One region of the Pseudomonas sp. DY-1 genome, then DNA from elsewhere that is predicted to be linked to it. Evidence: predicted binding sites of a transcription regulator. Region 1 holds the regulator's gene; each other region holds the start of a gene.
The links. The regulator FliA, encoded in region 1, starts transcription of late flagellar genes. The targets are predictions, from matches to a motif close to CTAAAGTTTNNNNNNNNNNNGCCGNTAA.
Positions count from the first base shown of each region.

Region 2: a site for FliA is predicted at 2,524-2,551, ahead of D6Z43_RS07320 (methyl-accepting chemotaxis protein). Genes of this name have one in related genera too.
Region 3: a site for FliA is predicted at 2,669-2,696, ahead of D6Z43_RS10580 (methyl-accepting chemotaxis protein). Genes of this name have one in related genera too.

Region 1 is NZ_CP032616.1:272,548-277,203, forward strand. It holds gene flhA (flagellar biosynthesis protein FlhA) at 1-583, shown strand, start outside; gene flhF (flagellar biosynthesis protein FlhF) at 599-1,948, shown strand; gene fleN (flagellar synthesis regulator FleN) at 2,019-2,852, shown strand; gene fliA (RNA polymerase sigma factor FliA) at 2,849-3,595, shown strand; gene D6Z43_RS01515 (chemotaxis response regulator CheY) at 3,679-4,053, shown strand; gene D6Z43_RS01520 (protein phosphatase CheZ) at 4,074-4,656, shown strand, end outside.
Region 2 is NZ_CP032616.1:1,499,115-1,503,770, reverse strand. It holds gene D6Z43_RS28715 (methyl-accepting chemotaxis protein) at 345-899, opposite strand; gene D6Z43_RS07320 (methyl-accepting chemotaxis protein) at 953-2,488, opposite strand; gene D6Z43_RS07315 (Na+/H+ antiporter family protein) at 2,731-4,050, shown strand; partial or broken gene D6Z43_RS28710 (cache domain-containing protein) at 4,175-4,656, shown strand, end outside.
Region 3 is NZ_CP032616.1:2,223,923-2,228,578, forward strand. It holds gene D6Z43_RS10570 (HlyD family type I secretion periplasmic adaptor subunit) at 1-653, shown strand, start outside; gene D6Z43_RS10575 (tRNA-uridine aminocarboxypropyltransferase) at 873-1,469, opposite strand; gene D6Z43_RS10580 (methyl-accepting chemotaxis protein) at 1,638-2,657, opposite strand; partial or broken gene D6Z43_RS28770 (PAS domain-containing protein) at 2,892-3,212, opposite strand; gene D6Z43_RS10585 (LysR family transcriptional regulator) at 3,343-4,236, opposite strand; gene speB (agmatinase) at 4,530-4,656, shown strand, end outside.

The sequences.
Region 1 (4,656 bases):
CGAAGAAGTCCAGCAACTGATGCAGAACCTGTCCAAGAGTTCGCCGCGCCTGGCCGAAGAGCTGGTGCCGGGCATGGTGTCGCTTTCGACCCTGCTCAAGGTACTTCAGGCCCTGCTGCAGGAGCAGGTGCCGGTGCGTGACATCCGCACCATCGCCGAAGCCATCGCAAACATGGCGCCCAAGAGTCAAGATCCCGCCGCGCTGGTGGCTGCCGTCCGCGTCTCGTTGGCCCGCGCAATCGTGCAAAGCATTGTGGGACTAGAGCCGGAGCTGCCTGTGATCACTCTGGAACCCAGGTTGGAACAGATATTGCTGAATAGCCTGCAGAAGGCCGGACAGGGTTCGGAAGATGGCGTTCTCCTCGAACCCGGAATGGCCGAGAAGCTGCAACGTTCCCTGGTGGAAGCGGCGCAGCGCCAGGAGATGCTCGGCAAGCAGGCGATCCTGCTGGTGGCTGGGCCGATCCGGGCGATGATGTCGCGCTTCGCAAGGCTCGCCGTGCCAACCATGCACGTACTGGCCTACCAGGAAATACCGGACAACAAGCAGGTCACCATAGTTGCCACTGTGGGGCAGAACTAACCGAGGTCAACGGCCATGCAGGTCAAACGTTTCTTCGCCGCCGATATGCGTCAAGCCATGAAGCTGGTGCGTGATGAACTGGGCGCGGATGCCGCCATCATCGGTAACCGCCGTGTCGCCGGCGGTGTCGAGCTGACCGCGGCGCTGGACTACCCAATGCCGGCAGCAGCCCCGAGCAGGCCGAACCCGGCCCTCGAGGCGGAATTGCGCAAGACCCAGGCGCGCATCGCCGAAGCCCAGGCTGAGCTGACCACGCGTGCCCAGGCTGACGCCGGCAAGGACCGTCAATTGTTCGCCGGCGAGCCGCTGACCGCCATCGAATCCGAACTGCCGGAATCCGCCCTGGCCGCCGCCATGAGTCGTCCGCGCGCAGTCCCCCGCGCCGCGGAGCCCGTCAGCGCGCCCAAGCCCGCTGCCGTGGATCAGGCTGCCCTGGATGCCATGCGTTTCGAGCTGAGCGGCCTGCGCGAACTGATTGAAGTGCAACTCGGCTCCATCGCCTGGGGCCAGATGCAGAGCCGCCGCCCTCAGCAGGCCAGCCTCTGGCGCCGCCTGCAACGCATGGGGCTGCCGGCCGAACTGGCCCGGGCCCTGCTGGACAAGGTGGCCAAGGTCAGCGAGCCGCGTCAGGCTTGGCGCATGCTGCTGGCGCACCTGTCCCACGCCATTCGCACCCCGCAGACCGAACCGCTGGAAGAGGGCGGGGTGATCGCCCTGGTCGGTCCGGCCGGCATGGGCAAGACCACCACCCTGGCCAAGATGGCTGCTCGCTACGTGCTTAAGTACGGCGCGCAAAACGTCGCCCTGGTGAGCATGGACAGCTTCCGCATCGGTGCTCAGGAGCAGATCAAGACCCTGGGCCGAATCCTCAATGTGCCGGTGACCCTGGTCGATCCTGGCCAGTCCCTGACCCAGGCTGTGGCTCCCTTGGCCCGCAAGCGCGTGGTGCTGATCGATACCGCCGGTCTGCCGGTCAACGATCCGGCCCTGACCATGCAGCTCGAAGCACTGGCCAGCCGTGCGATAAACGCGAAGAATTACCTGGTGATGGCGGCCACCAGTCAGAGCCAGGTGCTCAAGGCTGCCTATCACAGCTACAAGCGTTGCGGCCTGGTCGGTTGCATCATTACCAAGGCGGACGAAGCGGCCAGCCTGGGCGAGGTTTTGGGGCTGGCTATCGGCCAGCATCTCCCGGTAGCCTATCTGGCCGACGGCCCGCGAATCCCGGATGATCTGCAGGTTCCCCGCAGCCACCAACTGGTGAGCCGTGCGGTCAGCCTCCAGGCTCCGGAGGACCCGAGTGAAGAAGCCATGGCTGACCTGTTCGCCGGGCTTTACCAGAATCCGGCGCGCCGCGCCGGTTGAAGAATTGTGAACCGCCTCCTCGGGGGGCGGTGCTGGACCGCCAACTGGCCCCTAAGGCAAGGTATTTGAAATGGGTAGTATGCATCCCGTACAGGTGATCGCGGTGACCGGCGGCAAGGGCGGCGTCGGCAAGACCAACGTGTCCGTGAACCTCTCGCTGGCCCTGGCTGATCTTGGCCGTCGCGTCATGTTGCTGGACGCCGACCTCGGCCTGGCCAACGTCGACGTCCTGCTCGGCCTCACCGCCAAGCGCACCCTGGCCGATGTGATCAATGGCGAATGCGACCTGCGCGACGTGCTGTTGCAGGGACCGGGGGGCATTCGTATCGTCCCGGCCGCCTCCGGCACCCAGAGCATGGTGCAGCTTTCGCCCATGCAGCACGCCGGCCTGATCCAGGCATTCAGTGAAATCAGCGACAACCTCGATGTGCTGGTGATCGACACCGCCGCCGGCATCGGCGATTCCGTGGTCAGCTTCGTCCGGGCAGCGCAGGAAGTGATAGTGGTCGTCTGCGACGAACCGACTTCCATCACCGACGCCTACGCGCTGATCAAGCTGCTCAACCGCGATTACGGCATGAACCGCTTCCGCGTGCTGGCCAACATGGCCCACAGCCCGCAGGAAGGGCGCAACCTGTTCGCCAAACTGACCAAGGTTACCGACCGTTTCCTCGACGTCGCCCTGCAGTACGTGGGTGCCGTGCCCTACGACGAGTCGGTGCGCAAGGCCGTGCAGAAGCAGCGCGCGGTCTATGAAGCCTTCCCGCGTTCGAAGTGCTCCCTGGCCTTCAAGGCCATCGCGCAGAAGGTCGACAGCTGGCCGCTACCGGCCAATCCGCGGGGCCACCTGGAGTTCTTCGTCGAGCGGCTGGTCCGGCAGCCGTCTGCGGAAACCCCTGTATGACACCCGCCACGGGGCTGCGTATGTACGGCAAGGCACAGGCAAGGGATTCGCAACATCAGTTGATCGAGCGCTATGCCCCCCTGGTCAAGCGCATCGCCTATCACCTGCTCGCGCGCCTGCCGGCCAGCGTTCAGGTGGAAGACTTGATGCAGTCCGGGATGATCGGGTTGCTCGAGGCCTCGAAGAAATACGACGGTAGCAAGGGCGCCAGCTTCGAAACCTACGCCGGCATCCGCATCCGCGGGGCCATGCTCGACGAAGTCCGCAAGGGCGACTGGGCGCCGCGCTCGGTGCATCGCAATACGCGCATGGTGAGTGATGCGATCCGCACCATCGAGGCCAGAACTGGCCGTGACGCTAAAGATCAGGAAGTTGCTGCCGAACTTGGATTGAGTCTCGAAGACTACTACGGCATCCTGAGCGACACCTTGGGCAGCCGCCTGTTCAGCTTCGACGACCTGTTGCAGGACGGCGAGCAGGGCGGCGTGCACGAGGACGCCGGTGTCACCCAATTCTCGCCTTCCCATGATCTGGAAGAAGATCGTTTCCAGGCCGCGCTGGCTGATGCCATCGCGAACCTGCCGGAGCGTGAGCGCCTGGTGCTGGCGCTGTATTACGACGAAGAACTGAACTTGAAGGAAATCGGTGAAGTGCTGGGGGTCAGCGAGTCGCGAGTCAGCCAGTTGCATAGCCAGTGCGCGGCACGTCTGCGCGCACGGCTGGGCGAATGGCGCGCGCGCTGAGCGGTACACCGCTTTCGGATTTGAATGGCGTCCCCGGCAAGAGGGGCGTTTGAGACTGTACGGAGGTCGACTTGGACAAGAACATGAAAATCCTCATCGTTGATGATTTCTCGACGATGAGACGCATCATCAAGAACCTCTTGCGCGACTTGGGATTCACCAATACCGCCGAAGCGGACGACGGCACCACCGCCCTGCCGATGCTGCACAGCGGAAACTTCGACTTCCTCGTGACCGACTGGAACATGCCTGGCATGACCGGTATCGATCTGCTGCGCGCGGTACGCGCCGATGAGCGCCTTAAGCACCTGCCGGTCCTGATGGTGACTGCCGAGGCCAAGCGCGACCAGATCATCGAAGCGGCTCAGGCCGGTGTGAACGGCTATGTGGTCAAGCCTTTCACTGCCCAGGTCCTGAAAGAAAAAATCGAGAAGATCTTCGAGCGGGTCAACGGCTGAATGTCAGCCGCGAGGGCACCATGGACCAGAAAGAACACCTGCTGGGAGACTTCGAGTCGACCCTGAAAGTCCGTGCGCGGGAATTGGTGGATAGCCTCGAGAAAGGCAACTTCACCGACGCCGTGCAACTCATCCACGAACTCAATCACGTCCGTGATCGCGGCCTCTACCAGGAAGTCGGCAAGCTCACTCGTGAGTTGCACAACGCCATCGTCAACTTCCAGATCGACCCGCATCTGCCCCATGCCCAGGAAATGTCGCAGATCGCCGATGCGACTGACCGTCTTTCCTATGTGGTGCAAATGACCGAGAAGGCCGCCAACCGCACCATGGATCTGGTGGAGGAAAGCGCGCCACTGCTCAACGGCCTGAGCGACGAAGCCCAGAAGCTGGGTGAGGAATGGAGCCGCTTCATGCGTCGGGAAATCGGTGCGGACGGATTCCGTGACCTGGCCCGCCGCATCGAGCAGTTCCTCGCCCGCAGCCAGCGCGATACCGATGCGCTGTCCGGCAAGCTCAACGACATTCTGCTCGCGCAGGACTACCAGGACCTCACCGGCCAGGTGATCAAGCGCGTGACCCAGCTGGTTACCGAAGTGGAGA
Region 2 (4,656 bases), 1.2 Mb from region 1:
GCTAGCCGGGGTGCCGATCGGCGGCAAGCGATCTGACGCCAGTTTGATGTGCCGATGGTGACAGGATTCGGAAAGGGAGGAGTGCGTCCTGCTTTCGCGAATGAATTCGCTCCTACAGGATCCGAGCACATACATATCGGTGCGCACGGACAGCTCCCTCGCCCTCAGGGTGAAGGGCTGGGGGTGAGGGAAGCCAGGTGTCGCTGGGTGTTCGCAGGGCAGACCTGCGGCCTGCTTGGCGATTGAAATCGCCCCGACAGAAGAGCGGAGCGTTGCTGGCGAGTATGAAGTCGCCGGCGCGCGTCACCCCTCGCCTTCTGGGAGAGGGGTGGGGGTGAGGGAGGTCAGGCGCGGAACTGCGCCATCAGCCCCTGTTGGTGGTTGGCCAGGCGGTTCAGCGCCTGGCTGACCTGGGCGGACTCCTCGGCCTGGCCGGAGAGCGATTCGGTGACGTCGCGGATCGCCGCCACGTTGCGGTTGATCTCCTCGGCCACCGCGCTCTGTTCCTCGGCGGCGCTGGCGATCTGCAGGTTCATGTCGGTGATCACCGTCACCGCTTCGCCGATGCGTTGCAGCGCAGTCACCGCCTGTTCCACCTGCTCGACACTGCCCTGGGCCTGGCGGTGGCTGCTGTGCATCGAACCGACCACCTCGCGCGTGCCGTTCTGCAGGCCCTCGATCACCTGGCGGATTTCCTCCACCGAGTCCTGGGTGCGCTTGGCCAGGTTGCGCACTTCATCGGCCACCACCGCGAAACCGCGGCCGGCCTCGCCGGCACGCGCCGCCTCGATGGCCGCGTTGAGCGCCAGCAGGTTGGTCTGCTCGGCGATGGCGCGGATCACTTCCAGCACCGAGCCGATCTGCTCGCTGCTGTTGGCCAGCGCCTGCACCTCTTCCATGGCCGCACTCATTTCGCTGGCCAGTTGCTCGATGGCGCTGGTGGTCTTGCCGATCACGCCGAGGCCTTCCTGGGTGGCGTGGTCGGCCCCCGCGCGGCTTCGGCGGCCTGGGCGGCGCTGCGGGCGACGTCCTGGGCGGTGGCGCTCATCTCGTTGGAGGCGGTGGCCACCTGGTCCACTTCGCGGTACTGCTGCTGCATGCCGGCGCTGGTCTGGCTGGCGATGGCGGCGGACTGGTCGGCGGTGCTGCGGGCGTCCTGCACCGAGCGTTTCACGTCGGCAATGATCGGCTGCAGCTTGTCGAGGAAGCGGTTGAACCAGCCGGCCAGTTCACCCAGTTCGTCCTGGCGGGCGTAGTCCAGGCGGCGGGTCAGGTCGCCTTCGCCACTGGCGATGTCCTTCAGCATACTGGCCACGCCGAGGATCGGCCGGGTCACGCCACGGGCGGTGAGCCATACCAGCAGCAGGCCGGCGACGCCGGCGACGAGGCCGATCAGCAGGCCGGTGAGGTTGGCGGTGTCGTTCTGCTGGTCGAGTTTGGCATCCAGTTTCAGGGCCGGTGCCAGCAGGACCTTCTCGGGAACTTCCAGCAATACGCTCCAGGGCGCGGCGGTGGGGATCGGCTTGAACGGCTGCATCACGCGCAGCATGCCGTCGTGCTCCATTTCCGCGGATTTGCCGGCCTGCAGATTGCTGGCAAGTTCCGCTGCCTTGTCACCGAAGGCCTTGTCCAGTTTGGCGCTGAGCAGACTGGCATCGCGGCTGTGGCCGGCGAGTAGGCCAGCTGGGCTGATGATGCTGACGTGGCCGTTGCCGTCATAGAGCTCGCGATTACCGGCCATGCTCAGTTGCTGCAGGCTCTCCAGGCTGATGTCCAGGCCCATGACGCCAACGGTCTTGCCGTTCAGTTGAAGCGGGAAGGCAATGCTGGTCATCAGTACCTGGCGGTCGCCCACGTTATCGAAGTAGGGGTCCAGCACACAGGCCTGGCCGGTTTTCATCGGGCAGGTGTACCAGGCGTTATAGGGCGCGCCGCTGGGGCCGGTGCTGCTGTCGGCGAGCAGTTCCTCGGTCATCGACTCGGATTCGAGCTTGCCGGGAGTCGGTTGGGACCAGTACAGGGAGAAGCGACCCTTGTCGTTGCTACCGAGCTCGGCCTGGTCGACGAAGAGTTCGTCCTTGCCGTCCAGGGCGTTGGGTTCGAAGACCAGGTACAGCCCCAGGATCTCCGGATTCGCCTCCAGGCTGGTGCGCACCTGGCGGGTCAGGTCTTCGCGCAGGTCAAAGGCGTCGAGGAAGCGTTTTTCAGCCTGTTCCTTGAGGAACAGGACCTGACGCGAGAAGCCTTTGCCGTACTGATAGTTGTCCATGAAGTAGCGCTGGATGCGGATGGCCTGGAGTTCCGAACGAGCTTGCAGGCTCTGTCGGGCGCTCTGGTCGAGCATCTGGCTGCTGTCGGCTTTCACCAGGCTGGCGCTGCGCTTGGACTGGTACAGGGACGAACCGACCAGCAGGGTCACGATGGCCAGCAGGCAGAGTCCGGCCAGCAGGGTGATCTTCCACTGGATGGACAGGCGATTGAACGGCATTGGGGCTTCCTTCTGTCTCGTCGGAACTTCATTCGTTGTCGGCGCGGCTGGCGATTTCTTGACGCAAAGACGACGAATAGCCGTGCGGAATGCACGAGGGCGCAATTTGCAGGCAAGAATTATGCACACTCCGACCAATATTCCGAACGCTTTTGACAGGAGGGGCCGCTTTCGGCAGAGTGCGCGCTTTTTTTTGCGGCAGAGTCCTTGGCTGGCAAGGCTCGAAGAACCGAGGAGTGGCGATGAATGCGGTAGTGGCGGCGGTGGGGATCATGCTGGTCCTCAGCCTGTGCCGGGTACATGTGGTGGTGGCCCTGATCATTGGTGCACTGGCGGGCGGCATGGTCGGTGGTCTGGGCGTCGACGGCGCCCTGGCGGCTTTCAACAAAGGTCTAGGTGGCGGTGCCACCGTGGCGCTGTCCTACGCGTTGCTGGGCGCATTCGCCGTGGCCATCGCTCGTTCCGGCCTGGCCCACGCGTTGGCCGACAAAGCCCTGGCGCTGGTGGGCAAGCAGGAGGCCAACGAGGGCGGTGCACTGAAATGGGGCCTGGTGGCGTTGCTGCTGTGCGTGGCGATCTCCTCGCAGAACATCCTGCCAATCCATATCGCGTTCATTCCGCTGCTGGTACCGCCACTTCTATATGTATTGACGCGCCTGGCCATCGACCGCCGCCTGATCGCCTGTGTGATCACCTTCGGCCTGATCACGCCTTACATGTTCTTGCCAGTGGGGTTCGGGAACATCTTCCTGAACGAGATTCTGCTGGCGAATGTGGTGAAAAGTGGCGTGGACGTTACCGGTGTGAATGTCACCGAGGCTATGTTGATACCGGCACTGGGCATGGTCGCCGGTCTTCTCATTGCGGTGTTCATCAGCTATCGCGGCAAGCGCATCTATGACCTGGAACGCATTGCCCAGGCCGAACAGGTCAGCGTTGCATACAACCCATTGAGCCTGGGTGTGGCGGGCGTGGCGATCGTGAGTGCCTTCGTGGTGCAGCTGTTGCTGGATTCGATGATCATCGGTGCGCTGCTGGGCTTCGTGATTTTCTCGGTGTCCGGCGTGGTGCGCTGGAAAGAGACGGACGATCTGTTCACCGAAGGCATGAAGATGATGGCGATGATCGGCTTCATCATGATTGCCGCCTCGGGCTTTGCCGAGGTGATGCGTGAAACCGGTCACGTCGCGACACTCGTGGACGCCTCCGCAGGCTGGATCGGCCACAGCAAGGCGCTCGGTGCGCTGCTGATGCTGCTGGTGGGTCTGCTTGTGACCATGGGCATTGGTTCATCCTTCTCCACGGTGCCCATCATCGCGGCCATCTTTGTGCCGCTGTGCGTGCAATTGGGTTTCAGCCCGCTGGCCATTGTCAGCATTGTCGGCACTGCTGGTGCCTTGGGTGATGCCGGTTCTCCGGCTTCCGACTCGACCCTGGGCCCTACCGCCGGCCTGAATGTGGATGGCCAGCACAACCATATCTGGGACACCGTGGTGCCGACCTTCCTGCACTACAACCTGCCGTTGCTGGCCTTCGGCTGGGTTGCGGCGATGGTGCTGTAGGGCGCGCCACAGCTGGTGTTCGTTTAGTTATTTCGACTCAGCGGTCGCTTAAGGTACGAGCGGGGTTGCCGATATATCGACAACCCCGCTGTGCGTTCTGGCCCTGCTTTCCGAGGATTGCTCGATGCGTTTGACTCTGAAGACCAAACTGTTGCTGCTGGCCCTGGTGCCGGTGATCCTCTTCGCGCTCGTGCTGTCTGGCGCCGTGACCAAGGTGATCCACAGCCTGGCCGAAAACGAGGTCAAGAACACCCGCGAGCGCCTGATTGCGGAGAGTCGCCTGGAGCTCAGGAACTACATGCAGATAGCCTTGGGATCGGTGCAGGCGCTCTATGACGCATCCGCGCCCGGCGACACCGCCAGCCGCGACCAGGCAATCGCCATCCTGTCGAAAATCAAGTACGGCAAGGACGGCTACTTCTTCGGTTACGACTCGCAGGTGGTTCGCCTGTTCCGCGGCGATAGCCCGGTGGACGTAGGCAAGAGCTTCACCGGTCGCAAGGACCCAAACGGCGTTGCGGTGAACGACCGTCTGGTGGCAGTGGCCAAGGACGGTTCCAACTATGTCGAGTACAGCTCGTCATTGCCGGGGAACGAGAGCGTCCT
Region 3 (4,656 bases), 2.0 Mb from region 1:
TGGAAACCCGTGGCGAACTGGAAGCCACCAACCTGGCCATTCCCCGCGCCGAATCGGCCGTGTCGGAGATCGAGCGGAAGATGGAAGAAAGCCGGCTGTCCTTCCGTTCCGACGCCTTCAAGGAACTCAACGAAGCCCGCACCGAACTGTCGAAGATCACGTCCAACAGCAAAGCCATCGACGACCGCGTCAGTCGCACCACCGTGGTATCGCCGGTGCATGGCGTGATCAAGCAGTTAAAGGTCAACACCATCGGCGGCGTGGTCCAGCCCGGCAGCGATCTGGTGGAAGTGGTGCCGCTGGAGGACAGCCTGCTGATCGAGGCGCGCATCCGCCCGCAAGACGTGGCCTTCCTGCACCCTGGCCAGAAAGCCATGGTCAAGTTCACCGCCTACGACTACACCATCTACGGCGGCCTCAAGGCTGGGCTGGAGCTGATCAGCGCCGACACCATCCAGGATGAGGAAGGCAAGAGCTTCTACCTGATCCAGGTGCGCACAGAGAAGAATCATCTGGGCAAGGACGATCACCCGCTGCTGATCATCCCTGGCATGGTCGCCACGGTGGACATCATCACCGGCCAGAAGAGCGTGCTGGACTACCTGCTCAAGCCGGTGCTGAAAGCCCGTCAGGAAGCGATGCGCGAGCGCTAGGCCGTGAACGAACTGTAGCGTGGAAGTCGCTTTTCATTTCCACCATTCGACGCTGAGCTGAACACCGCTGGTGGATGAAAAGAGCGTCATCCACCGTACGAATTTCCTGTGGTAGCCAATTCATTCGCGATGCGGAACCACGGACCGCTGCGCGGCCCTTCGCGAATAAATTCGCTCCTACATGAAGCAGGCCGTGCCAATGACCGGGATCGGCGCTCGTCATGAGCCGTGATTCTTCCTGAAGGTCTCTTCCCCCATCGCCTCGATCTGCCCCTGGATCAGCGCATCGAACGGTCGCAGCAGGTTGTCGTAACGCGCCGGCGCTTCGAGGATGTCGAGGGCGGCAACGATGGCTTCGATCGTGGACAGCGCCCCGGCCATCGGTGCCTTGCGCAAGCGGTAGCGGGAGGTCAGCCCGGCCGGCAACGTCACACGCGGCAGCGCTTCGAGTTCGGGGTTGAGGTAGAGCAATTTGCGCGCCTTGCGCCAGGTTCCGTCGGGCACCACGAGGAGCAGCGGACGCGGATCGTCGTCGGCCACTTCGGCCACAGGGCGGGCATCATCGCCGGGGAACAGCAGGCAGGCGCGGTACCGGGTATCGGCGAGTGTCTCGGCCAGATCAATGAATCGCTCGCCCACGCGCAGCTCCGCATTCGCCAATCCAAGGGCCGCCAGGCGCGCGGTGTTCAGGGCATGGTTCACCTCGCTCGGGTGCTGCAACAACAGCACCCGGGTGCGGCTGGGCAGATGCGGAATCAGCGGGCACAGGCAATGGGTTTCGGGGCGCTGGCAGCGGGGGCAGTGCGGGCGGGGCATGAAGGATCTCCTGAGAGGAGCATTCTGCCACAGGGCATCCGGACGACATGCTGTAAGGGCCATATCAATTGCCGACCGGACCGCAGGGCCGGCCTGCGGAATTGCAGAGGATGCTGTGCATCCCTTGGCGAATGAATTCGCCCCTACAAGGAACCCACCTGCACCGGCCTACCGATTGAACCGCTCCGCCAGGCTGTGCAGGTAGTCAGCCATGCGCTCCAGATCCTGACTGATGGCGGCGCCTTCCTGGGCCTGTCCCGCGCTGTGGTCGGAGAGCTGCGCGATGCGGGTGATCTGCCGACTGATGTCCTCGGCCACATGGCTCTGCTGCTCGGAAGCGGCGGCCATCTGCTGGCTCATTCCGGTGATTCGGGTCACCGCCTGGCTGATGCCTTCCAGGGCTTCGCGCACAGCCTGCACGCTGTTCACGCTGTCGCGGGAGATGACCTCACCACGACTGGCGGTGGCGACCGCACGATCGGCACCGGCACGCAGTGACGCGATGATCTCGTGGATCTGCTCGGTGGACTGGCGGGTGCGTGAGGCCAGGGTACGTACCTCGTCCGCCACCACGGCGAACCCCCTGCCCTGCTCACCCGCCCGCGCCGCCTCGATGGCGGCATTGAGCGCCAGCAGGTTGGTCTGTTCGGCAATGGCGGTAATCACGTCTGCCACACTGCCGATGGACTGGGTGGACTCGGCCAGATCATGCACTGCACGGCCGATCTCACTCACCGCTTCGGCCATGTGGCGCATGGCATCCAGGCTTTCGCCGGCAAGGTCGTTGCCCTGACGGGCCAGCCGCTCGGCTTCCTCGGCGGCGTGGGCGGTGTGACTGACGTTGTGGGAAACCTCCTGGATAGTCGCTGCCATCTCGTTGATGGCCGTGGCCGACTGATCCGTCTCACTACGCTGCTGCTCCAGCAACTCGGCTTCCGAGCGGGACAGGCGCGCGGCCTCGGCAGCTCGCTGCTTGACGCTCTCGCCGGCATCTTCAAGGCGCGTCAGGGCCGTCTGCAGGCGCGCCTCTTCACTGATCATGGCCATGTCCAGCAATGCCTGGGCACCCCGGCTATCGGTGTAGGTCAGGGCCACCAGGCCGCTGGTGAAGGCCTTGGGATGCCCGGCCAACGTGCGGCGGATGGTCTGCCGATAGCGATACAACTGGAAGGAGCCGAGCACGAGCATTGTCACCAGGGTCAACAGCAGCGACGGCCAACCCTGCAGCGACAGGTTGCCGCCCAAGAGCACCAGGGTGGCCAGTATCACCGGCCAGGAGCGCATGAAGTCGTAGCTCCAGTATTCCAGTTGCGGCACCGGCGACTTGCCAGCCCGCAAACGGGCATAGAGCGCATCGGCCCGAGCGATCTGCTCGCGGCTGGGCACCGAGCGAACGGACTCGAAACCGATCATCCGGCCCTCTTCGTAGACAGGTGTGACGTAGGCGCTGACCCAGTAGAAGTCGCCGTTTTTCGAACGGTTCTTCACCAGCCCCATCCAGGGCTTGCCCTGCTTGAGGGTCTCCCACATATGGGCAAACACCGGCGGCGGCATGTCTGGGTGGCGAACGATGTTGTGAGGCTGGCCGATCAGTTCTTCGCGGGTGAAACCGCTGATGGCGACGAAGGCATCGTTGCAGTAGGTGATCTTGCTGTTGAGGTCCGTGGTGGATATCAGCCTTTCATCGGCGCTGAACGTACGCTCCCGCTGGCTCACGGGCAGATTCTGACGCATGGCTGACATCTCCTTGTGAATGGGCGCTTTGCCACTCGTCCCGGTAAAAGAGGTCTAGCACGGCGAACACGAAAACCCACAAGAACTGTGAGGTCACCCCCACGACAATGTGATGCGCGTCGCAATAAATCCGTGAAACTCAACGCAGGTTCAACTGCGCCCGCAGCAGGTCGCGGAAGGTGAGGATCAGCGGCTCCTTGGCCCGCCCCCGGCGCAGGATCATGGAGAACGGCGCCTGGTAGCCGAAGGTCGCCGGCAGCAGTGCTCGCAGACTCTTCTGTTCGACCCAGGGTTGCGCGTAGTGCTCCGGCAGGTAACCGATGTAGGCGCCGGAAAGCACCAGGATCAATTGCGCCTCCATCGACTCCACGGTCGCCGCACTGTGCTTGAAACCATGGCGCGCCAGTTCCGCCTGGCTCCAGTAGCCGCGCCCGACCATACGCTGCTGGGTGATGAGCTCAGCGGGAATGCGCCGCTCGTTGTACAGCGGGTGGCGTTCACTGCAGTAGAGCCAGTGCTGTTCGCGATAGAGCGGCTGGTAGACCAGGCCGTTCATTCGCGTGGAGAAGGCGCCGATGGCCAGGTCCAGGCGGTTATCCAGCACGCCGAGTTGCAGGTCATAGGGGCTCATCACCGAGAGGTGCAAGTGCACCGCCGCGTGTTCCTGGCTGTAGGCGCCGATCACTTCGGCCAGTGGCAATGCCGGATCGCTCACTGTGGAGTCGAGTACCCCGAGGTTCAGCGTGCCGCGCAGCTCGCCCTTGAGGGACGCGGAATAGCGCTCGAAGCTTTCCAGTTCTCCCAACAGACGCAGGGTTTCCTGATAGTACAGCTCGCCTTTGCTGGTCAGGCTGAACCCACCGCGCCCGCGATGGCAGAGGGTCAGGCCCACCTGCCCTTCCAACTGGCTCATGTAGGTGCTGATGGCCGAAGTCGAGAGGTTCAGCTCCTGCTGCGCGGCGGCGAAGCCCTGGTTACGCACCACGCTGGCGAAGATGCGCAGGAGTTTCAGGTCGGGCATGGCGGTGGACATGGGGGGCACTCTCGGTTCCAGGTGCAAACGAACGATGTAGGGGCGAATTCATTCGCCAAGCAGGACGCAGTCCTGCCCCTTCCCTGGAGCCGATCGGGGCAGCTGCGCAGCCCTTGGCGAATGAATTCGCCCCTACAAGGAACCACGCCCCTGTCGGCAAGCGGCCATCTTACCCGCTCCCGATAGTTTAGAAATCCTTGAAGTAATTATTTGCCGCCAGCGATTTTTCCCTGATGGCACTGTCACCAGAATCCGCCCACTACCTACAACCACAACAACCGTGAGGCCACCCCGTGGACAAAAAACTCCATCAGCCCCTGGGCGGCAATGAGATGCCCCGTTTCGGCGGTATCGCCACCATGATGCGCCTGCCGCACATCCAATCCTCTGAAGAACTCAATGCCCTGGATGCCGCTTTCG